Regions from separate parts of the Sporolactobacillus sp. BBK16-2 genome, predicted to be linked through region 2. Evidence: predicted binding sites of a transcription regulator. Region 2 holds the regulator's gene; each other region holds the start of a gene.

Region 1 (6,899 bases), 1.2 Mb from region 2:
TTTCTCCATTTTTTATGCAGCTGCACAGGTTCTGTCGTATGGCGCCGGTATGCTGAATAGTTATATTTGGAATTCCAAAATTACGTTCTCAGAATCCAAACGGTCGCTTTCACGATTGATTCGATTTATTGTTCTGAATCTCGCTGTACTGGGCATCACTTTGCTGGCTATGCACAGCATGTTGTTTCTGCCTCTGTACATAAATAAATTAATCAGTACACTCATTGGTTTAAGTGTTAACTTTTTGTTAAGTAAATTATGGGTGTTTAGAGCCTAAATGCGGCGCACCGATTGACATTTAGGGACGCAAAATGTAGAATGCTTGTATTCATACGTGCCATTGAATTAGAGCTTATGTCGAACCATTAAAGGTGAGTGTTTGACAGGTCATATAAGCCTGTATTTTTGATTTGATAAACTGCGTTTGGGCAGAATAAATGTTGTGTAGACACTTTAGTTACTGTTATGGATTGATGGGCTTGCGCACATTGTGATTTTTAAGGAGAGCGAATTAAATTGAAAAGAATTTTAACCTACGGCACCTTTGACTTATTGCACTATGGACATATCAATTTATTGAGACGCGCGAAGGAACTTGGCGATTATCTAATTGTCGGGCTCTCGACGGATGAGTTTAATGCCGTGAAACATAAAGAGGCCTACCACAGCTATGAGAACCGCAAGTTGATTCTCGAAGCGATTCGCTATGTCGATAAGGTAATCCCTGAAAAGGATTGGGACCAGAAGATCGCCGATGTTAAAGATAATGATGTGGATATCTTTGTCATGGGTGATGACTGGAAGGGAAAATTTGATTTTCTGAAAGATTATTGTGAAGTTGTTTATCTGCCGCGTACAGTTGGTATTTCAACCACAAAGATCAAACATGATTTGTTTACTGTGAAAAATGGCTAAGGAATTTCTGATTAACTGTTATCTTGTTTTTTTTAAAGTCATTTTTACGCTCTGCAAAATTTTTAGGCTTCACAGGAAGATCGTTTTTGTCTGTTCTTATACAGACAATAATCAATTTGTCTATGATGAAATGAAGCACAGAGGATCTGAAACAGAAGTTGTTTTTCTGTGCCGAGGAAAAGCTGTTTTCACTCATTTCGGCAGCACAGGTGAAATGGTGATTCCGTTTGAAACCATGAATATATGGCAGTTTGTTCGCTCAGCTTATCATTTGGCGACAGCGAAACTGGTTGTGGTTGATAATTATTTCGGTTTTCTTTCGGTGGTCAATTTTAAAAAAGATGTATTATGCATCCAGCTTTGGCATGCATGCGGAGCTTTTAAGACGTTTGGTTTAAAAGATCATTCAGTTACCTTTAGGTCTGCGCGTGCGCGTGCGCGGTTTTCAACCGTATATCGGCACTTTGATAAGATTGTTGTCGGTTCCGATGCCATGGAGGCGATTTTTAGGCAGTCCTTCGGTTTAGGTGATGCCCATTTCATTCATTTGGGGATACCGCGAACCGATCTTTTTTTTGATTTAAAGAAGCAGGCAGAGATAAAAGATTCGTTAAACAAAATGAGTTCGGGCAAGAAAATCATCTTATATGCACCAACTTTCAGAGATCAGCCTCTGGAGGAGCTTGGACTCGATTTAAATAGGATGGAGGAAGAACTCAGCAAAGATTACGTGCTGATTCTTCGTCTGCACCCTTCTGACAGAGGAAAAATGATTAATCTCAGCTGGGATCATAAGTTTTTAATTGATGGTTCCAAATGGAACAGCGTAAACGAGTTACTGCTCGGTACGGATCTTTTAGTGACTGATTATTCATCCATTCCCTTTGAATTTGCATTGCTGAATCGTCCGATGATCTTTTTCCCATATGATTTGAATTCTTATGAAAAAAACAGGGGATTATGGGAAAATTATGAGCAAATGGTTCCAGGGCCAGTTGCGAACTCCACTGATGAAGTCATTCGGCTGATTAAGCGTGACACCTTTGACTTGCGGCAAATTGCGGCTTTTTCGGAGAAATGGAATCGCTATTCAACGGGTCAGTCGAGCAGTAAGATTGTGGATTATTTGACTGCCTGTATGAACAAATGAATGGAGTAATGGTCATAGTGGTTACAACCAATAAAAAAAACAAGAAGAGTAAAAATGAATGGATAGATCCTACTACATCTAGGAGGAGCAGGGGAAATGATCAGTGAGCAAGCCGAAAAACAGATAAAAAAATTAATAAAACCACGGATTTTAAGTTTTGAGGCGAGTCCGGGAGAATGGAACGTCACCATTCGTTTCAATCCAATGGCAGATGAAAGTTACATAAAACGCATGGAAATACACGTGTGCGATCGTTTTGGCGATGCTGCGTTTGTATTTCCTATTGAGTCTGTGAGCAAAGACGAAAATGACTATTGGGATGCAAAGATCAAAATTATGTTGCCGGCAATTCAGAATCGCTTGTTTGAACGCGACTATTGGGACTTTTTCATATCTGTACCTGTAGACCAGTCGTTATTAGATCAGGTCTATTCAAATTTGGACGAAGCTCAGACTGAAGAGATGGAGATTGTTGATCGAAGTGAGCTCGAAGAGGGTTTTCGCTTGACTATTCGCTTGCATGCACTGCGACCGCTGCAACCGCTCGATTTGTTTAGCCTCTATAATGAAGAGCAAGACAAAATGCTCATTCCTTTTTATACAAAAAAGAATGGCCTTTCACTGCGTGTTGAGGAAGTTCACGTAATGGCTCGAATTGATCGTGCGGAGATCAGCAGAACTTTTATGCTTACTCTCGAAGGACATGTTGTTTTCCCGTTTTCTGATGTGCTTTCGCAGCCTGATATCCAAAAGAAAATCATGCTTTTAAACAGCGAAGAAGAGGTCATTGCGGAATGGCGGACTGAGAATGTAGAACGTCCGGATTTAACAGAGGCTGCCGCATCTTTAAATCGTAATTATGATTGGGCAGGTTTTTCTCTTGCCATTGATCTCAAGCCCATTGCATCGCAGTTTGCTGATATCGAAGAGCCCGTTTATCTGTATTTCAGGCTGGAACTGACTCACAAAAAGAACGGGATGCTGTATTCTGAACGTCCAGTGCGTATTCTTGCCAGACATAAGGTGATCACTGGCCGCCACATCATTAAACTGAATGGATTGAAGAAGAGCCTGATTGTGAAGCGAAATCGCAATCACAGCCTTGCTTTCCGCATCGCGCCGTATACCGTGGCTGATGCACTTAAAGGGAAAGCAAGACGCGGCTTGAATCGTGTAAAGAAGAGCAGAGTATTTACATCTCTTTATCACCGAACATTTCAAGCCCTTTCTCATCTGCCGATGAAAAAGAATTTAGTGATGTTTGAGAGCTTTTTCGGTCGCCAATACAGTTGCAATCCGCGTGCGATCTATGAGTATATGCGTGAGCATTGCCCTGAATATCAATTGATCTGGAGCGCTAACGCCAAGTATACAGAATTGTTTGAACAGCATCAATTGCCGTACGTCAAGCGTTTTTCATGGAAATGGCTGATGCTCATGACCCGTGCTAATTATTGGGTGACGAATGTGCGCTTACCGCTTTGGATGTCAAAACCGAAACACACGATTTATCTTCAAACATGGCATGGAACACCATTAAAACGACTAGCTTTGGATATGGAAGAAGTACACATGCCAGGAACAAATACTGAGAAGTACAAACGGAATTTTCTGGCAGAGTCTGCTCGGTGGGATTATTTAATATCACCAAACCGGTATTCATCGGAAATTTTTGCTCGTGCGTTCGGCTTTGAGAATACAATGATCGAGTCCGGCTATCCACGCAACGATTTTCTATATCAGAAGAATAATCAAGAAACGATCGATGCAATTAAGGATCGAATTGGCTTGCCAAAAGATAAGAAAGTTATTTTATACGCACCGACATGGCGTGATAATCAATTCTATGGTAAAGGTCGTTATCGTTTTGAATTGGATCTGGATCTGCGACGCATGCAAAAGGAACTTGGAGAAGATTTCATAATCATCATGCGCATGCACTACTTGATTGCTGATAACCTTGATTTAACTGAATATGAAGGATTTGCTTATGATTATTCACATCATGAGGACATTAGTGAACTTTACATGATCTCTGATCTCTTGATTACGGACTATTCATCCGTTTTCTTTGATTTTGCGAATTTAAGACGGCCAATGATTTTCTTTACGTATGATATTGATGACTATCGTGATCACCTGCGCGGCTTTTATTTTGAATTTGAACAGAAAGCACCAGGACCGCTTGTTTTGACAACAGAGGAAGTAATTCAGGCTGTGCAGAACATTGCAGCATCCGGATTTGCCGTATCTGATCGTTTTGATGCATTTTTTGATAAGTTCTGCTCGCTTGAAAACGGGCATTCTTCGGAAAAGGTAGTGAAAACTGTATTTAAATAAAATTGATTAGTTCAAATGGAATCAAGCAATGTTAAAGAAGTTGTTCCTAAGTCGAATATTTGGCTTTGAAACAGCTTTTTTTTCGAAAATCGGAAATTTTAATCATTGTTATAAGTGTAGAAAAAATGTCATAAAATTAGGGAATTATTGTCTTAAAATACGCTTACAAATTTTGAAAGGTGGTATAGTATAGGTGTAGTAAGTTAAAGAGTTTTGGAAGGTTGGTGATGATTATGTATAAGATTCTCGTTCCTGTTGATGGTTCTGAGCCGGCAAACCGCGCTGTTCATGAAGCAGTTTCGATCGCTTCAGGAAAGAAGAATGCCGAAATTACATTACTTTATGTGAGCCCATCTCCAGTCTATTTTCCTTTCTATTCTATGGTCGGTCCATCACTGGATGCGGATGTCAAAGAGGTTGAAGAAAGAGAAGGAAATCAGATGCTCGACGACACTATCGAAAAAGCATCTAAAGATACATCTGTGACGTTCCGCAAAAAACATCTTTACGGTATTGCGGCACAAGAAATTTGTGATTATGCAAATGATACGAAGAAAGATTTAATTATTATGGGCAACCGAGGAATGGGTGCATTTGGACAGATGATCCTAGGGAGTGTCAGCAATAAAGTGCTTCAACTCGCGCAATGCCCGGTTATGATCGTCAAATAATTAATTTTTACTGATATGGTTAACAACCTTTGCAAATATCGTCATTGCAGAGGTTTTTTATTTTTTTATCCTTTATACTTGAAAGTCAAAGAAGGTCAGATTATAATATAGTCATAAGGTCAAATAAGGTCAAAAGAATCCAAATCCTAATTGACATTAAATCAAACTGAAGGAGGTTTGATCTTATGCTTTGTGATGAGTGTAAATTAAATCAAGCAGTTGTTGAAATGAATGTAATGATTAATGGACAGCAAAAACATCTTCATCTTTGTGAGGAGTGCTACGCAAAAATGAAAAATAATTTTAATATGCCTTCATTTTTTCAGGGCGGCGGGTCGCCATTTGATGATTTATTCCGCAGCTTTATTCAACCGTCAATGGCCTCCGGTGAAAATAGAGCTCAGGAAAACGGTTTGAATTTTGACGGGATGAACGGAAAGTCAGCGGGAGGTGGCGGCGGTGGTCACCGTCGTGGCGGATTTCTGGATCAAGTCGGAAGAAATCTGACCGAAGCTGCACGACAGGGAAAAATTGATCCGGTCATTGGTCGTGAGCGCGAAGTTCAATTAGTTATTGAAACGCTAAATAGAAGAAATAAAAATAATCCGGTCCTTATCGGAGAGCCAGGTGTTGGTAAGACAGCGATTGCTGAAGGACTCGCTTTAAAGATTACCGAAGGAAAGGTACCTGCAAAGCTGGCAAATAAAGAAATTTATCTGATTGATGTTGCTTCCTTAGTTGCGGGTACAGGAATCAGAGGTCAATTTGAGCAGCGAATGAAACAGTTGATGGCTGAGATTGAAAAGCGGAAGAACTGCATTGTCTTTATCGATGAAGTACACTTGCTCGTCGGAGCCGGGTCTGCAGAAGGCGGATCTATGGATGCAGGAAATATTTTGAAGCCGGCACTTGCTCGTGGCGAATTGCAAATTATCGGCGCGACGACCTTGAATGAATACCGCAAAATTGAAAAAGATGCAGCTTTGGAGCGGCGTTTCCAGCCGGTCATTGTCAATGAGCCGACTCAGGAACAGACCATTCAGATCTTAAAAGGCATTCAATCGAAGTATGAAAAGTACCATCATGTTCGGTATACGGATGAAGCAATCAAGGCATGCGTGGCGCTGTCGGCGCGATACATTCAGGATCGTTTTCTTCCGGATAAAGCAATTGACCTAATGGATGAGTCGGGGTCTAAGGTTAATTTGAATCTTACTCCTGTTGATACAGAGAGTGTTAAGAAGAAAATTGAAGAGATCTCTGCGGCTAAGGCAGAAGCGACAAAAAATGAGCAATTTGAAACTGCTGCACGTCTTCGTGATCAAGAACATGCGTATCAGAAGCAGTTGGAACAGTTGGAGAAAATCAAAGCCAATGGTTCTGAATTGCCCGTTACCGGCAAAGATGCGGTTGTTGATGATGTACTGATTCAGCAAATTGTTGAGACACGTACAGGGATTCCGGTTCGCAAATTGCAGGCTGATGAACAAAACAAAATGCGTAATTTGGCTGACCGCCTCAATGCAAAAGTAATCGGTCAAAGCGAAGCCGTCCAAAAAGTATCACGTGCCATTCGCCGCAATCGCACAGGCTTTCGCAAAACAACACGTCCAATTGGTTCGTTCTTGTTTGTAGGACCAACCGGTGTCGGAAAGACCGAGCTTGCAAAAACGCTTGCTGAAGAAATGTTTGGTGAACGCGATTCAATGATCCGTCTTGATATGAGTGAATACATGGAAAAGCACTCAGTGTCTCGTTTAATCGGAGCACCTCCGGGTTATGTAGGCCATGACGAAGCCGGACAGCTTACTGAGAAAGTTCGT
Region 2 (6,899 bases):
TGCCAAGAAAAGCCTCTAGCGAGTGAAACGGTGCCCGTACCCAAACCGACACAGGTGGGCAAGAAGAGAATTCTAAGACGCTCGGGAGAACTCTCGTTAAGGAACTCGGCAAAATCACCCCGTAACTTCGGGAGAAGGGGTGCTCGTCGGACCTACGGGTCCGATGAGCCGCAGTGAAAAGATCCAAGCGACTGTTTACCAAAAACACAGGTTTCTGCTAAACCGTAAGGTGATGTATAGGGGCTGACACCTGCCCGGTGCTGGAAGGTTAAAAGGAGAGGTTATCCTTCGGGAGAAGCTTTGAATTGAAGCCCCAGTAAACGGCGGCCGTAACTATAACGGTCCTAAGGTAGCGAAATTCCTTGTCGGGTAAGTTCCGACCCGCACGAAAGGTGTAACGATTTGGATACTGTCTCAACGAGAGACCCGGTGAAATTATAGTACCTGTGAAGATGCAGGTTACCCGCGACAGGACGGAAAGACCCCATGGAGCTTTACTGCAGCTTGATATTGGATGTGGGTATCGTTTGTACAGGATAGGCAGGAGCCTTGGAAACCGGACCGCTAGGTTCGGTGGAGGCATCGGTGGGATACTGCCCTGACGATATCGACATTCTAACCCTGAACCGTGATCCGGTTCGGAGACAGTGTCAGGCGGGCAGTTTGACTGGGGCGGTCGCCTCCTAAAAGGTAACGGAGGCGCCCAAAGGTTCCCTCAGAATGGTTGGAAATCATTCGCAGAGTGTAAAGGCACAAGGGAGCTTGACTGCGAGACCTACAAGTCGAGCAGGGACGAAAGTCGGGCTTAGTGATCCGGTGGCACCGCATGGAAGGGCCATCGCTCAACGGATAAAAGCTACCCTGGGGATAACAGGCTTATCTCCCCCAAGAGTTCACATCGACGGGGAGGTTTGGCACCTCGATGTCGGCTCATCGCATCCTGGGGCTGAAGTAGGTCCCAAGGGTTGGGCTGTTCGCCCATTAAAGCGGTACGCGAGCTGGGTTCAGAACGTCGTGAGACAGTTCGGTCCCTATCCGTCGCGGGCGTAGGAAATTTGAGAAGAGCTGTCCTTAGTACGAGAGGACCGGGATGGACACACCGCTGGTGTACCAGTTGTTCCGCCAGGAGCATACGCTGGGTAGCTATGTGTGGACGGGATAAGTGCTGAAAGCATCTAAGCATGAAGCCCCCTTCAAGATGAGATTTCCCATGATTTTAAATCAGTAAGACCCCTTAGAGATGATGAGGTTGATAGGTCTGAAGTGGAAGCACCGTGAGGTGTGCAGCGGACAGATACTAATCGGTCGAGGGCTTAACCCAGAATACCTTGGATTCACTTGTTTTGTTTCGATTGCTTTCGTTACCGGTTTTGAAGGCTCATGCGAGCCGGAAGTCTGGCGGTCATAGCGAAGAGGTCACACCCGTTCCCATCCCGAACACGGTCGTTAAGCTCTTCTGTGCCGATGGTAATTGGGGGCTGTCCCCCTGTGAGAGTAGGTCACTGCCAGGCATTATGGAGGATTAGCTCAGCTGGGAGAGCGTCTGCCTTACAAGCAGAGGGTCATAGGTTCGAGCCCTATATCCTCCATTTTTATGCCGGTCTAGCTCAATTGGTAGAGCAACTGAATCGTAATCAGTAGGTTGGGGGTTCAAGTCCTCTGACCGGCACTGTAACATGAGCCACTAGCTCAGGGGTAGAGCATCTGACTTTTAATCAGAGGGTCGAAGGTTCAAATCCTTCGTGGCTCACCATTTGTTTATTATTATGCGGAAGTAGTTCAGTGATAGAACATCACCTTGCCATGGTGGGGGTCGCGGGTTTGAATCCCGTCTTCCGCTCCATTTTATGTATGCCGGGATGGCGAAATTGGCAGACGCACAGGACTTAAAATCCTGCGGTAGGTGACTACCGTGCCGGTTCGAGTCCGGCTCTCGGCACCATTTTAGTTTATTTGCGCCCTTAGCTCAATTGGATAGAGCGTCTGACTACGGATCAGAAGGTTGGGGATTCGACTTCTCTAGGGCGCACCATTATCGGGAAGTGGCTCAGCTTGGTAGAGCACCACGTTCGGGACGTGGGGGTCGCAGGTTCAAATCCTGTCTTCCCGATTGTTTCTTACAAAAAGAACGAGATTGTCTCGTGGTTTTTGTATGACTTGGCAACGACTTTCGATAGCGTTGCGCGCATTTAAATGGGGCCTTAGCTCAGCTGGGAGAGCGCCTGCTTTGCACGCAGGAGGTCAGGGGTTCGATCCCCCTAGGCTCCACTTAATCGATATTTTTGAATCGACTGCTAGAGAGTCGGTTGTAATGTAAACAGGATTTTTGATCAGAGATCATTAATCCTGTTTTTTTTGCAAGTAAAGAAAGTATAAGATTTTGCCCCGTATTTAAACGAATAAACCAGTGTCTTGGCCGAAAATCAAAGCAGAGGTGCGACACGCCTGCGGGATCAGGTGCCAGCGAGACCCCGCTAATTTCTGCCTGTCTGAGGAGGCTCGCGGTGCGCCCACGGTAGCGCTCAGTTGATGCGAGCAACCGGAGCGATGATTCAGCACCGTAAAGACACAAACCAATGACACATGACTCACATGACTGGAGATTCAGGACCGGGCGGTTTTTGCCCGGTTTTTCTTACGCAAAGAAAGATTGATAAAGCAAAATGGAAAAGGTTAGCTAACTAATTAAGTTGATTATTTATGTAAAATCGTGCATAATAAATTTATAGTCAAAGTTAGTCAAAGTCAGGGAGAGAGGGTGCCCCGATGAGAAATATCTCTGATATCATTGAGAAATATATAAAAGAAATACTTGATTCGAACGATATCATTAAATTGAAGCGGAGCGAACTGGCGGAAAAATTTCAATGTGTTCCGTCGCAGATTAATTATGTTTTAAAAACGCGTTTTTCTATTGAGCGCGGTTATGTTGTAGAGAGCAAGCGTGGCGGTGGCGGATACATTCGTGTCGTCAAAGTCCGCCCGGTTACAGATGCCGAACTCATTGATGAAATGATCGGATTAATCGGTTATAGATTGACGCAGAGTATGGCAGAGTCGATTATCGTTCATTTGCTTGAGGAAGATGTGATCAGCGACCGAGAGGCACGATTGATGCTTATGGCTGTGAGTCATACGGTTCTTGATATTGATATCCCACTAAGAGATGAACTGCGTGCGAATCTTTTAAGAGCTATGTTGCAATCACTCACATATAGCAGATAGAATTTGTTATGTGGGCGCAGTAAGTTGATTGTTAAGCCTTCGTCTTGGTAAATATCTGATTGATTGGATATAATAAGATATTACATCAAGACACTGAAAGAGATCAGTATTTTGAGTGGGATGTTGCTTACAGAACATCTTAATACTGATTTTTAAAGAGGGTTTCAGTACTTCGGTGCCGAATATAGTTAATTAACGGCTCAGCCCGATTTCTCGTATTGAGAAATTTGGGCAATGAATATGGGTGGTGAACGATCAAAAAAACCGCTGTTTGAATAGTGTACAGGTAAAGGTTTTTTTGATGCCGCATAGATTGTTTTAAGGCCAGTGAAAAGAGATAGCAATTAAAGGAGGCCACCATTATGATGTTTGGACGATTTACAGAACGTGCTCAAAAGGTGCTCGCACTTTCACAAGAAGAAGCGATGCGTCTCGGGCATAATAATATTGGAACAGAACATATTTTGCTCGGCCTCGTGCGTGAAGGTGACGGTATTGCCGCTAAGGCACTGCTTGCTTTGAATCTGGATCCTGAAAAAATTCAGAAAGAGGTAGAGGCCTTGATTGGCCGCGGTACTGAGGAAGTACAGACGCCACATTACACACCGCGTGCGAAGCGTGTTATCGAGCTTTCAATGGATGAAGCAAGAAAAATTGGTCATTCTTACGTTGGAACAGAGCATATTCTTCTTGGATTGATTCGCGAGGGTGAAGGGGTTGCTGCTCGCGTACTTAATAATCTGGGAGTAAGTCTTAATAAAGCACGTCAGCAGGTCCTTCAGCTGCTTGGAAGCCACGAGGCAACCTCCGGGAACGCTCAGAGTCGGAATGCCGCACACGCGAGCACACCGACGCTTGACAGCCTGGCGCGTGATCTGACTGCGATGGCAAGCGAAGGTTCGCTTGACCCTGTCATCGGGCGCAGCAAAGAAATTGAACGTGTGATTGAGGTACTCAGCCGCCGCACAAAGAACAACCCTGTGCTGATCGGTGAACCGGGTGTTGGTAAAACAGCGGTAGCGGAAGGCTTGGCGCAGGAGATTGTAAATAATGAAGTTCCGGAAATTCTCAGAGAGAAACGCGTCATGACCTTGGATATGGGTACGGTCGTAGCCGGGACAAAATATCGTGGCGAGTTTGAAGACCGGTTGAAAAAAGTTATGGATGAAATTCGCCAAGCGGGCAATGTTATTCTTTTTATAGATGAATTACACACGTTGATTGGAGCAGGAGGAGCTGAAGGCGCTATTGATGCGTCGAATATCCTGAAGCCTTCTCTGTCACGCGGAGAATTGCAATGTATTGGTGCGACGACGCTCGATGAGTACCGCAAGTACATTGAAAAGGATGCGGCCTTAGAAAGACGATTCCAGCCGATCAAAGTAAAAGAACCAACTTCAGAACAATCTGTGCAAATATTAAAGGGATTACGTGACCGTTATGAGGCCCATCATCGGGTGAAAATCACGGATGAAGCAATTACTGAAGCAGTGCGGCTGTCGGATCGTTACATTTCGGATCGTTTTCTTCCCGATAAAGCGATTGACTTAATTGATGAAGCAGCTTCTAAAGTTCGGCTCCGTTCGTACACAGCTCCGCCAAATCTCAAAGAGCTTGAGCAGCGTCTGGAAACCATCAAGAAGGAAAAAGATGCGGCTGTACAAAGCCAGGAATTTGAAAAAGCTGCATCACTTCGTGATCATGAGCAAAAATTGAAAGAACAAGTCGATATTTGCAAGAAGGAATGGAAAGAAAAACAAGGCAAGGAAAATACAGAAGTCCTTCCGGACGATGTCGCGCTCGTAGTCGCAAATTGGACCGGCGTTCCGGTTGTCAAGCTCGAGCAAAAAGAGAGCGAACGGCTGCTGAACATGGAGTCTATCCTTCATGAACGCGTCATTGGACAGAATGAAGCAATTGATGCCATTTCACATGCCATTCGACGGGCACGTGCAGGATTAAAGGATCCGAAACGTCCAATTGGTTCATTCATTTTCCTTGGACCGACTGGTGTCGGAAAAACGGAACTCGCTCGTGCCGTTGCAGAGACCTTGTTTGGCGATGAGGAAGCCATTATTCGCATCGACATGTCGGAATACATGGAAAAACATACGACTTCCCGCCTGGTCGGTTCGCCTCCAGGTTATGTGGGCCATGAAGAAGGCGGCCAGCTGACTGAAAAGGTTCGTCAAAAACCGTATTCTGTCATCCTTTTCGATGAAATTGAAAAAGCACATCCTGATGTATTTAATATCTTGCTTCAAGTACTTGATGACGGAAGATTAACTGATTCCAAGGGAAGAACGGTTGATTTCCGCAATGCGGCAATAATTATGACTTCTAATGTCGGCGCCAGCCAATTGAAGAAGAACAAATATGTGGGCTTTTCAGTCGGTGAGGAAGGCCATGAATATAAGGCAATGAAAGAAAAGGTGATGGGTGAGCTGAAACGGGCATTCCGTCCGGAATTCCTGAACCGAATTGATGAAATCATTGTCTTCCATGAATTAAAGAAGGAACAATTGCTGGAAATTGTGACCCTGCTTGCGAACCAGCTGAAGAATCGCTTGTCAAATCAAGGAATTGTTATTGAATTGACCGATGCAGCGAAGGCACAGATCGTTGAGGAAGGCTATGATCCTGAGTACGGTGCCAGACCGCTTCGTCGCGCACTGCAGCGACGGGTAGAAGATAAGTTGTCAGAGGAACTGCTCAAGGGCAACATCAAGAAAGGTACGAATGTTGTCATCGATTACAGTGACGGCGAGTACTTAGTAAACCAGAAAAAAGAAGAAGCCGTTGTGAAGTCTTGATCTTCACACAGTAGAGCAATTGTATTGATGTTTGAAGAAGCCAAAGTTTTAAAGCCTTGGCTTTTTTTCTTATTCAGAAAGGGCTGTACCCGAATTTACAATGGGTAAGGTGATCAAATGGCAAAAGTGAAAACAGTATTTATCTGCCAAGAATGCGGCTATGAAAGTCCGAAATGGATGGGACGCTGTCCAGGGTGTCAAAATTGGAACACATTGGTAGAAGAAACCATCCGCCCTGCGTCGCCCGTTCTCGGTCAAACGGCCGGACCGGCGAGCAAACCTTCTCGGCTTACGGATGTCATTCTGGAAGAGGAACCGCGAATAAAGACGGGAATGGTCGAGCTGAATCGAGTGCTTGGGGGAGGGGTTGTACCCGCTTCGCTTACCCTTGTCGGAGGGGATCCGGGAATTGGTAAATCAACTCTGCTGCTCCAGACCTCTGATCAATTAGCACGTACGGGGCACCGAGTACTTTATATTTCCGGAGAAGAATCCGTTCGACAGACGAAAATGAGGGCGACACGACTAGGCGTGTCATCTGCGGAGCTGTATGTGCTTGCTGAGACAGACATTCGTCAGATTGAAAGCCACATTGAACAAGTGAACCCCGAAATAATGGTCATTGACTCAATTCAAACCATTTACAATTCAGATCTTTCTTCAGCTCCGGGAAGCATCTCTCAAGTTAAGGAATGTACGGCCTACTTGTTGCGTCTAGCGAAACAGCAAGGCATTGCAATTTTTATCGTTGGGCATGTTACAAAAAATGGTGCCTTGGCAGGACCAAGGACACTTGAGCACATGGTAGATACTGTATTATATTTTGAGGGAGAGCGCCATCATACATTTCGTATCCTTAGG
Region 3 (6,899 bases), 910 kb from region 2:
TATACTAAAGATGAAAGAATGCCTTGATGCAGGTGTTGCGTCACAGGTGAAAAATTGATCGGTGGGGACGGATGCAGGATGAAAGATATTCAAGTAGTGATCATAACCGGAATGTCGGGCGCGGGAAAGACAGTTGCGACCCGTATTTTTGAGGACTTGGGTTACTTCTGCATCGATAATTTGCCGCCGACTTTGCTTCCAAAGTTCATTGACTTAATTGAAGATTCAGATTCGGAAAAACTGAATAAACTAGCATTAGTCATGGATCTTCGCGGCAGAACTTTTTTCGATTCGCTTTTCGCATCACTGGATGCATTCAGCAAATCCGAGAAAGTCAGGCCGAAGATTCTTTTTCTCGATGCGAAGGATGATGCACTAGTTCATCGCTACAAGGAGACACGCCGCTCACATCCGCTGTCTCCGAAAAGCCGGCCGATTGACGGTATTCGCGCCGAACGAAAAAAACTTGAAGAAGTTAAAGGACTCGCCCAATATTATATAAACACAACAGACATGAAACCAAGAGAATTACGCGATCGCATCGTTCAGGAATTTGCCAGCGAAACGGAGACATTCCGCGTTAATTTGCTGTCCTTTGGTTTTAAATACGGGCTTCCCATCGATGCTGATCTCGTTTTTGATGTACGTTTTCTGCCCAATCCTTACTACGTGAAGCATATGCGTGAGCGGACTGGACTTGATACTGATATTTCTGAGTACGTGCTGAAATGGTCGGAGACGAAGCAATTTTTGAAGAAGCTGATGGATCTGCTTCAATTCATGATTCCACAGTACAAACGTGAAGGCAAAGGGCAGCTGGTTATTGCGATCGGCTGCACAGGCGGCAAACATCGATCAGTCGCCTTGACCGAGTGGATTGCCAAAAAACTTTCCGGAGATTTCCCGACGAATGTGTCGCACCGGGATATTGAGAGAGGAAAATAATCGAATGACAGATCGAAAAAAAGTCGTTGCGATCGGCGGGGGCACAGGGCTTCCGGCGGTGCTTCGCGGTTTGAAGAAGTACCCGGTGGATATCACTGCGATTGTGACTGTTGCGGACGACGGCGGCAGCAGCGGAAAGCTGAGAAATGAGCTGCAGATTCCTCCGCCTGGCGATATCCGCAATGTACTTGTTTCGCTATCAGATATTGAACCGATGTTCGAACAATTGCTTCAGCATCGGTTCAAAACAGACAGTGGATTAAACGGCCATTCCTTAGGAAACCTGCTGATTGCCGCGCTGACATCGATAACCGGTGATTTTGTCAAAGGTGTACGCGAATTAAGCCGAATTCTCAATGTTCACGGCCAGGTGCTGCCTGCGGCGGATCAAATGATTGCACTCGGTGCAGTGATGAGCGACGGCAGTATCGTGGAAGGAGAATCGCATATTCCCGAAGTGAACAAACGGATTGAACGTGTTTTCTTAAAGCCGGCAGTTATTCAGCCGCTCCCTGAAAGCGTCCGAGCGATTCGTGACGCGGATTTAATTACGTTCGGACCCGGCAGTCTTTATACGAGCGTAATCCCTAATTTGCTTGTACCGGAACTCGCCGATGAAATTGCGCGTTCGAAGGCCAGAAAAGTGTATGTGTGTAATGTCATGACGCAAAAAGGGGAAACCGACCATTTTACGGCATCTGAACATATTAAGGCTATTCATCGCCATGTCGCACATCCTTTTATCGATACAATTATTGTGAACAGCCGGCCCATTAAAGTCGACTTGCTGAAGCGTTACGCAGCTGAAGAATCAGAGCCGGTGCAGATTGATTGGGAGCAACTGAATGATCTAGGCATTGATGTCATTCATGCACCACTGATCAAGACTGCCGGAGGCGTTGTACGCCATGATGAAGAAGTCGTCGGCCGTATGCTGATGTCTTTATTTACGGAGAAAAAAGTGTAAGGTTTGGAGGGATTGGCATGTCATTTGCCGCCGAAACCAAAAAAGAATTGACGATGCTCGAGGTAGATGACTGCTGCGCGCGTGCGGAGCTTGCTGCGCTGACACGAATGAATGGCTTCATCTCAATTCGTAACAAGAGAATTGAATTGGATATCGCAACAGAGAATGCAGCAATTTCTCGACGGATTTTCCGACTGATTAAACAAGCATACCATTATCAAATCGAGATCCTGGTACGGAGAAAGATGCGGCTGAAGAAAAATAATGTTTATATTGTTCGCCTGAAAGAAACGGCGCGTCCGTTCCTGGAAGATTTGAGAATCATTGATGACGGAGGACAGTTTACCCGTGAAATTGCCCCAGAATTAATTGAGAGCGACTGCTGCAAACGTTCTTATCTGCGCGGATCATTCTTGGCAGGTGGTTCACTGAACCATCCGGAATCCTCATATCACTTAGAAATTTTTTCGAATTATGAAGAACATACGTATTCTTTGGCTAAACTGATGAATACGTTCAATCTTAATGTTAAGATCTTGCCGAGAAAGAACGGATACATCATTTATATGAAAGAGGGCGAAAAGATCACCGATTTTCTGAGCATTATCGGCGCAAACAAGGCTCTGTTTTATTTTGAGGATATCCGTATTGTCAAGGACATGCGTAATTCAGTGAACCGGCTTGTCAATTGTGAGACGGCGAACTTGAATAAAACGGTCTCCGCTGCGATGAGACAGATGGAAAATATCCGGTTGATTGAGAAGAGTATCGGGTTGGAAGAATTGCCGGATAAATTGCGGGAAATTGCTGAGATTCGGTTGCAAAATCCGGACATTACGCTGAAAGAGCTTGGAGAAATGGTTAATGGTGAGCCAATCAGCAAATCTGGGATTAACCATCGCTTCCGAAAAATCGACGCGATTGCCAATCGGATTCGACAGGGCCAATAAATGGTTGTGCGCCTTCATTTTTATGAAAGGAGGAATGGACAACATGCTGACTAAGAAAGTGATCATCGGGCTGGAAAATGGCCTTCAGGCGCGGCCAGCCGCTCTATTTGTGCAGAATGCCAACCTTTATCAGGCAGCTATAACGCTTGAAAAAGACGGGCACGTAGCAAATGTGAAGAGCATCATGGGTGTCATGAGCATGGCACCGGCTCGCGGTGAGCAGCTCATTCTGACCGCTGAGGGTGAGGATGAACGTATGGCGCTTGAGACGCTGGCTTCTTTTATTGAAAACAAATGATAACGCTTACTAAAAGACAATAAGAAAAGCCGGAGCAGATGCTCCGGCTTTTCTTTATGGTCAATTATTTTGCTGAAACCATAATATCGTCAATCAAACCATACTTCTTCGCTTCTTCTGCGGACATGAAATTGTCACGATCCGTATCACGAGCAATCACTTCGTAAGGCTGACCGGTACGTTCAGCATAGATATGATTCAACTTTTCACGAATAGAAATGATCCGCTTTGCGTGAATTTCCATATCTGACGCCTGACCCTGCATGCCGCCAAGCGGCTGGTGAATCATAATTTCGCTATTCGGCAGTGCGTAACGCTTACCGATTTCGCCTGCAGTTAAGAGGAAGCTGCCCATTGAAGCGGCCATACCAATGCAAATGGTTGATACCTTTGGTTTAATAAACTGCATTGTATCAAAAATGGCCATTCCTGCGGTAATTGATCCGCCGGGGCTATTGATGTAAAGCGAAATATCTTTCTCCGAATCTTCTGCTGCCAGGAAAAGCAGCTGTGCGACAACCGCATTAGCTACATTGTCGTCAATTGCTGTTCCAAGCATAATGATACGGTCTTTCAATAAGCGTGAGTAGATGTCATACGCGCGTTCGCCGCGGTTTGTCTGCTCAATGACTGTTGGTATTAAAGGCATTGAACGAACCCCCTTTTTCCATTGAAGAAAGTTATTTTTCCCATTACCAACATCCATGATACATTAAAGGTCAATATAGGTCAAATTTAACGATCCACTGCTCAGCTTTTCATGAAGTTGAGGCAGTGGATCTCTCCTATAATGACAAACTGAGTGCAGAAAGCGCAAACTTCAGAGCCAATAATAGTTATCAGCTTTCAAGGTTTCAATTATTTGCTTTGGAGTGCTAATTGAATGGCCGTATCCGTAACTTGGGTCAGGCTGATGCCGGCAGCTTTCATCATTCGCGGATAGCGGCTGTAGCTGGTGAATCCGGGCATTGTATTTATTTCATTAAAGACAACTTCATGATCAGGTGTAAGGAACATGTCGACACGTGTTAATCCTGTACATCCCAGCGCACTATAAATTGCTTTAGCGGTTTGCTTGATACGTGCCTCAACGTCTGATGAAACATCGGCTGGGACGCGAATCGTTGAATTCTCGGAATCTGTTTCCGGATGTGATTCCTGATGAATGCGGAAGAAACCGTGAGACAGAACAATCTGATCAACTTCGCCGACTGTCAAGTCGTCCCCGTTTCCTAATATGGAGCAACCCACTTCACAGCCGTCGATTCCTTCTTCAATACAGATTTTGCTGTCGTAGTTCTGAGCATCAACAACTGCCGCTAAAAGACCGGCAGAATCAGCAACCTTAGTGACGCCGAACGAAGAACCGCCGTTTGCCGGTTTGACGAAAACCGGGTAACTCAAGCCGACACTAATTTTCTCTAACTGTTCCTTTGAGGACTTCCCGGTGATGGAAACTGTTTCAGGAACACGGAAGCCTGCGTCCTTCACGATACGGTGTGAAATATCCTTATCCATGCCCATTGAAGAACTCAGCACATTACAACCGACATAGGGAATTCCAGATAGTTCAAGGAGGCCCTGAATGGTTCCGTCTTCTCCGTTTTTACCATGCAAAACGGGGAAAACGACATCAAGATGTGTGCGAATAAGCTGATCATGATGCTGTTCAATCAATCCATGCAATTTTTTATCCGGTAAAATCCATGCAGGCACACAATTTTGTTCACTCCAAGTATCCGAAGGAATGGCATCTACCTGGCCTGTATATCTTTTCCATGAACCGTCCTGCGTTATGCCAATCAGTACCAACTCGTATTTTTCAGTATCCAGGCTGGTGATAATGGAGTATGCAGACTTCAGAGAGATTTTATATTCTGCCGAGTGACCTCCAAATAGAACGCCTACTGTTACTTTTGTCAATGTGTACGACTCCTTTTTATTCTGAGTATTTGTTTTCATTCCCGTTTAAGCGGAACATAATTTTCTTTAATGATTCAAAGAAAAATGAAAACACCAATTTGTACTTTATTGGTTAATCATAAAGCAAATTATAGATATTCGTCTTAATTATTTCTAAAGTTTTGCCTATAATTTGATACAAATTTCATAGACAATACGGTACAAGCACATTCATGGAATAAAAAGGGCACTTCCGAGCGTTTCTCAGAAGTGCCGTCAATACAATTACTGTATGATGCGTTCGGATTGCTGCACCATTTGATGCGCTCGAAGGGAGTCGAACCCCCGACACATGGTACCGGAAACCATTGCTCTATCCACTGAGCTACGAGCGCATAGGTAAGAAAATTCTCGCTGACATTTGTCTATTCTAAGTGATTTACTTCGCTTTTGCAAGCGTTTTTCAAAAATCAATGAGGTAATTTAGGATGATCAACACCAACAGTTTCTCATGTTATCTGCCCAAATTTAGGCGGAACGACTAAAATTAGGTGTTCTCATTAGTGCAATGGCTTTCCTCGACTCATAGGTTATTAGTGTACTTTAATTGACGAGGAGGAGCAAAATTATGGAGGTTTCACCTTATTCAAATCAGCCTGTTTCAGGCAATATGGGAAACGTCGGAAATGTAAGCAACACGGGGAATATCGGAAATTGGGGCAATGCCGGCCCAGTCAGTCCATTGCCAAGTCCGACACATGAATATAAGTCGGAAAACAAGCCGGCTTACAAACCTGAATTTAAACCGGCTTCCAAATGCTCAACAGCACCAATGGGCTTCCCAAGTAAAGGGAAAGGTAAAGGTGGTTATGCACCCTATGGAAATGTTGCCGGAGCTGGCACAGCCCCGGGAGCTGCCGCAGGAAAAACGACTGAAAATACGCTGCATTGTCCGCCAACACAAGGCGGTACAGTCTATGATCCGCAGACCGTCAATGTTCAGCATATTTACAAGCCAGTCATTGTGAAACATATTCATCAACTGCACACGATCAGAAAAACTCATTACATCTACGAACATCAGCACTACTACCCACACACGATGTCGGAGACTTGTGATGAGTGCCACTATGACGTACAATGCGGCAAACCATGTTTTCCAAAGCCGCACTGCTGAAGTAAGGTATTTACCGCACTATTAATGAAGAAGAGCCTGTCAAAGGGCTCTTTTTCTTTACCAAGTAAAGAAACATCATGACTCGTTTGAGGGGCGCTGGACACCAATGGACATGTAAATATAAGATGCTTCTATTTATGTATAAACCGTTTAGCGTTTTGCCTTGTTGGTTAGACGATAGACGTCATAAGATGCTGATCGCCCAATCTGAAATCGAAGGAAATTCTCCGCATCCTGCGGACGTATGGACCGGGCGCTTTTGCGCGTTCTTTCTAGTCCGCTTAAAAAGATGAAAAAATATTTTGTGTAACGTTTGCGATCAGTTTGTGTTCTTTTGGCACACCATGTATTATAGAACGTGGCGGTATTCGACCGCGCACGTAATCCGATGCGCGCCAAATACACAATTCCGCTGAAGGAAGTGATTGTTCGATGAGTTCTGATAGTTCGAGTCCAAAGCCTGGTCCCAGTCATCGGCAGGGGAAGCTTATATGGCATCAGACGCTCTTGGGCAAAATCACGGCAGCGGACAGATATCTGTGTAGGCTTCCTCTAAATTAAGAGGAGGTGCATCATGATTGATATTTATTTAACTGATGAGCAAGACAAATTGGTGAAAAAAGAAGAGCTGGTTAAAGGATGCTGGATAAATTTGACACG

What was found. The regulator CtsR, encoded in region 2, represses protease genes until heat stress. The targets are predictions, from matches to a motif close to ATGGTCAATAAAGGTCAAACA.
Region 1: AC6F33_RS06650 (ATP-dependent Clp protease ATP-binding subunit) is a predicted target of CtsR. The motif match lies at 5,192-5,212, and genes of this name have one in related genera.
Region 3: clpP (ATP-dependent Clp endopeptidase proteolytic subunit ClpP) is a predicted target of CtsR. The motif match lies at 3,876-3,896, and genes of this name have one in related genera.

What each region holds. Positions count from the first base shown of each region.
Region 1 covers NZ_CM187611.1:1,329,499-1,336,397, forward strand. The annotation lists gene AC6F33_RS06625 (GtrA family protein) at 1-277, shown strand, start outside; gene tagD (glycerol-3-phosphate cytidylyltransferase) at 517-915, shown strand; gene AC6F33_RS06635 (CDP-glycerol glycerophosphotransferase family protein) at 908-2,065, shown strand; gene AC6F33_RS06640 (CDP-glycerol glycerophosphotransferase family protein) at 2,162-4,405, shown strand; gene AC6F33_RS06645 (universal stress protein) at 4,633-5,076, shown strand; gene AC6F33_RS06650 (ATP-dependent Clp protease ATP-binding subunit) at 5,262-6,899, shown strand, end outside.
Region 2 covers NZ_CM187611.1:106,894-113,792, forward strand. The annotation lists rRNA gene AC6F33_RS00510 (23S ribosomal RNA) at 1-1,321, shown strand, start outside; rRNA gene rrf (5S ribosomal RNA) at 1,395-1,511, shown strand; tRNA gene AC6F33_RS00520 (tRNA-Val) at 1,517-1,589, shown strand; tRNA gene AC6F33_RS00525 (tRNA-Thr) at 1,597-1,669, shown strand; tRNA gene AC6F33_RS00530 (tRNA-Lys) at 1,679-1,753, shown strand; tRNA gene AC6F33_RS00535 (tRNA-Gly) at 1,769-1,843, shown strand; tRNA gene AC6F33_RS00540 (tRNA-Leu) at 1,854-1,942, shown strand; tRNA gene AC6F33_RS00545 (tRNA-Arg) at 1,956-2,032, shown strand; tRNA gene AC6F33_RS00550 (tRNA-Pro) at 2,037-2,110, shown strand; tRNA gene AC6F33_RS00555 (tRNA-Ala) at 2,196-2,268, shown strand; gene AC6F33_RS00560 (CtsR family transcriptional regulator) at 2,767-3,225, shown strand; gene clpC (ATP-dependent protease ATP-binding subunit ClpC) at 3,588-6,038, shown strand; gene radA (DNA repair protein RadA) at 6,156-6,899, shown strand, end outside.
Region 3 covers NZ_CM187611.1:1,016,522-1,023,420, forward strand. The annotation lists gene rapZ (RNase adapter RapZ) at 79-945, shown strand; gene mgfK (gluconeogenesis morphogenetic factor MgfK) at 950-1,912, shown strand; gene whiA (DNA-binding protein WhiA) at 1,930-2,862, shown strand; gene AC6F33_RS05045 (HPr family phosphocarrier protein) at 2,906-3,160, shown strand; gene clpP (ATP-dependent Clp endopeptidase proteolytic subunit ClpP) at 3,225-3,809, opposite strand; gene AC6F33_RS05055 (D-alanine--D-alanine ligase family protein) at 4,019-5,083, opposite strand; tRNA gene AC6F33_RS05060 (tRNA-Arg) at 5,385-5,457, opposite strand; gene AC6F33_RS05065 (CotD family spore coat protein) at 5,691-6,239, shown strand; gene AC6F33_RS05070 (magnesium transporter CorA family protein) at 6,814-6,899, shown strand, end outside.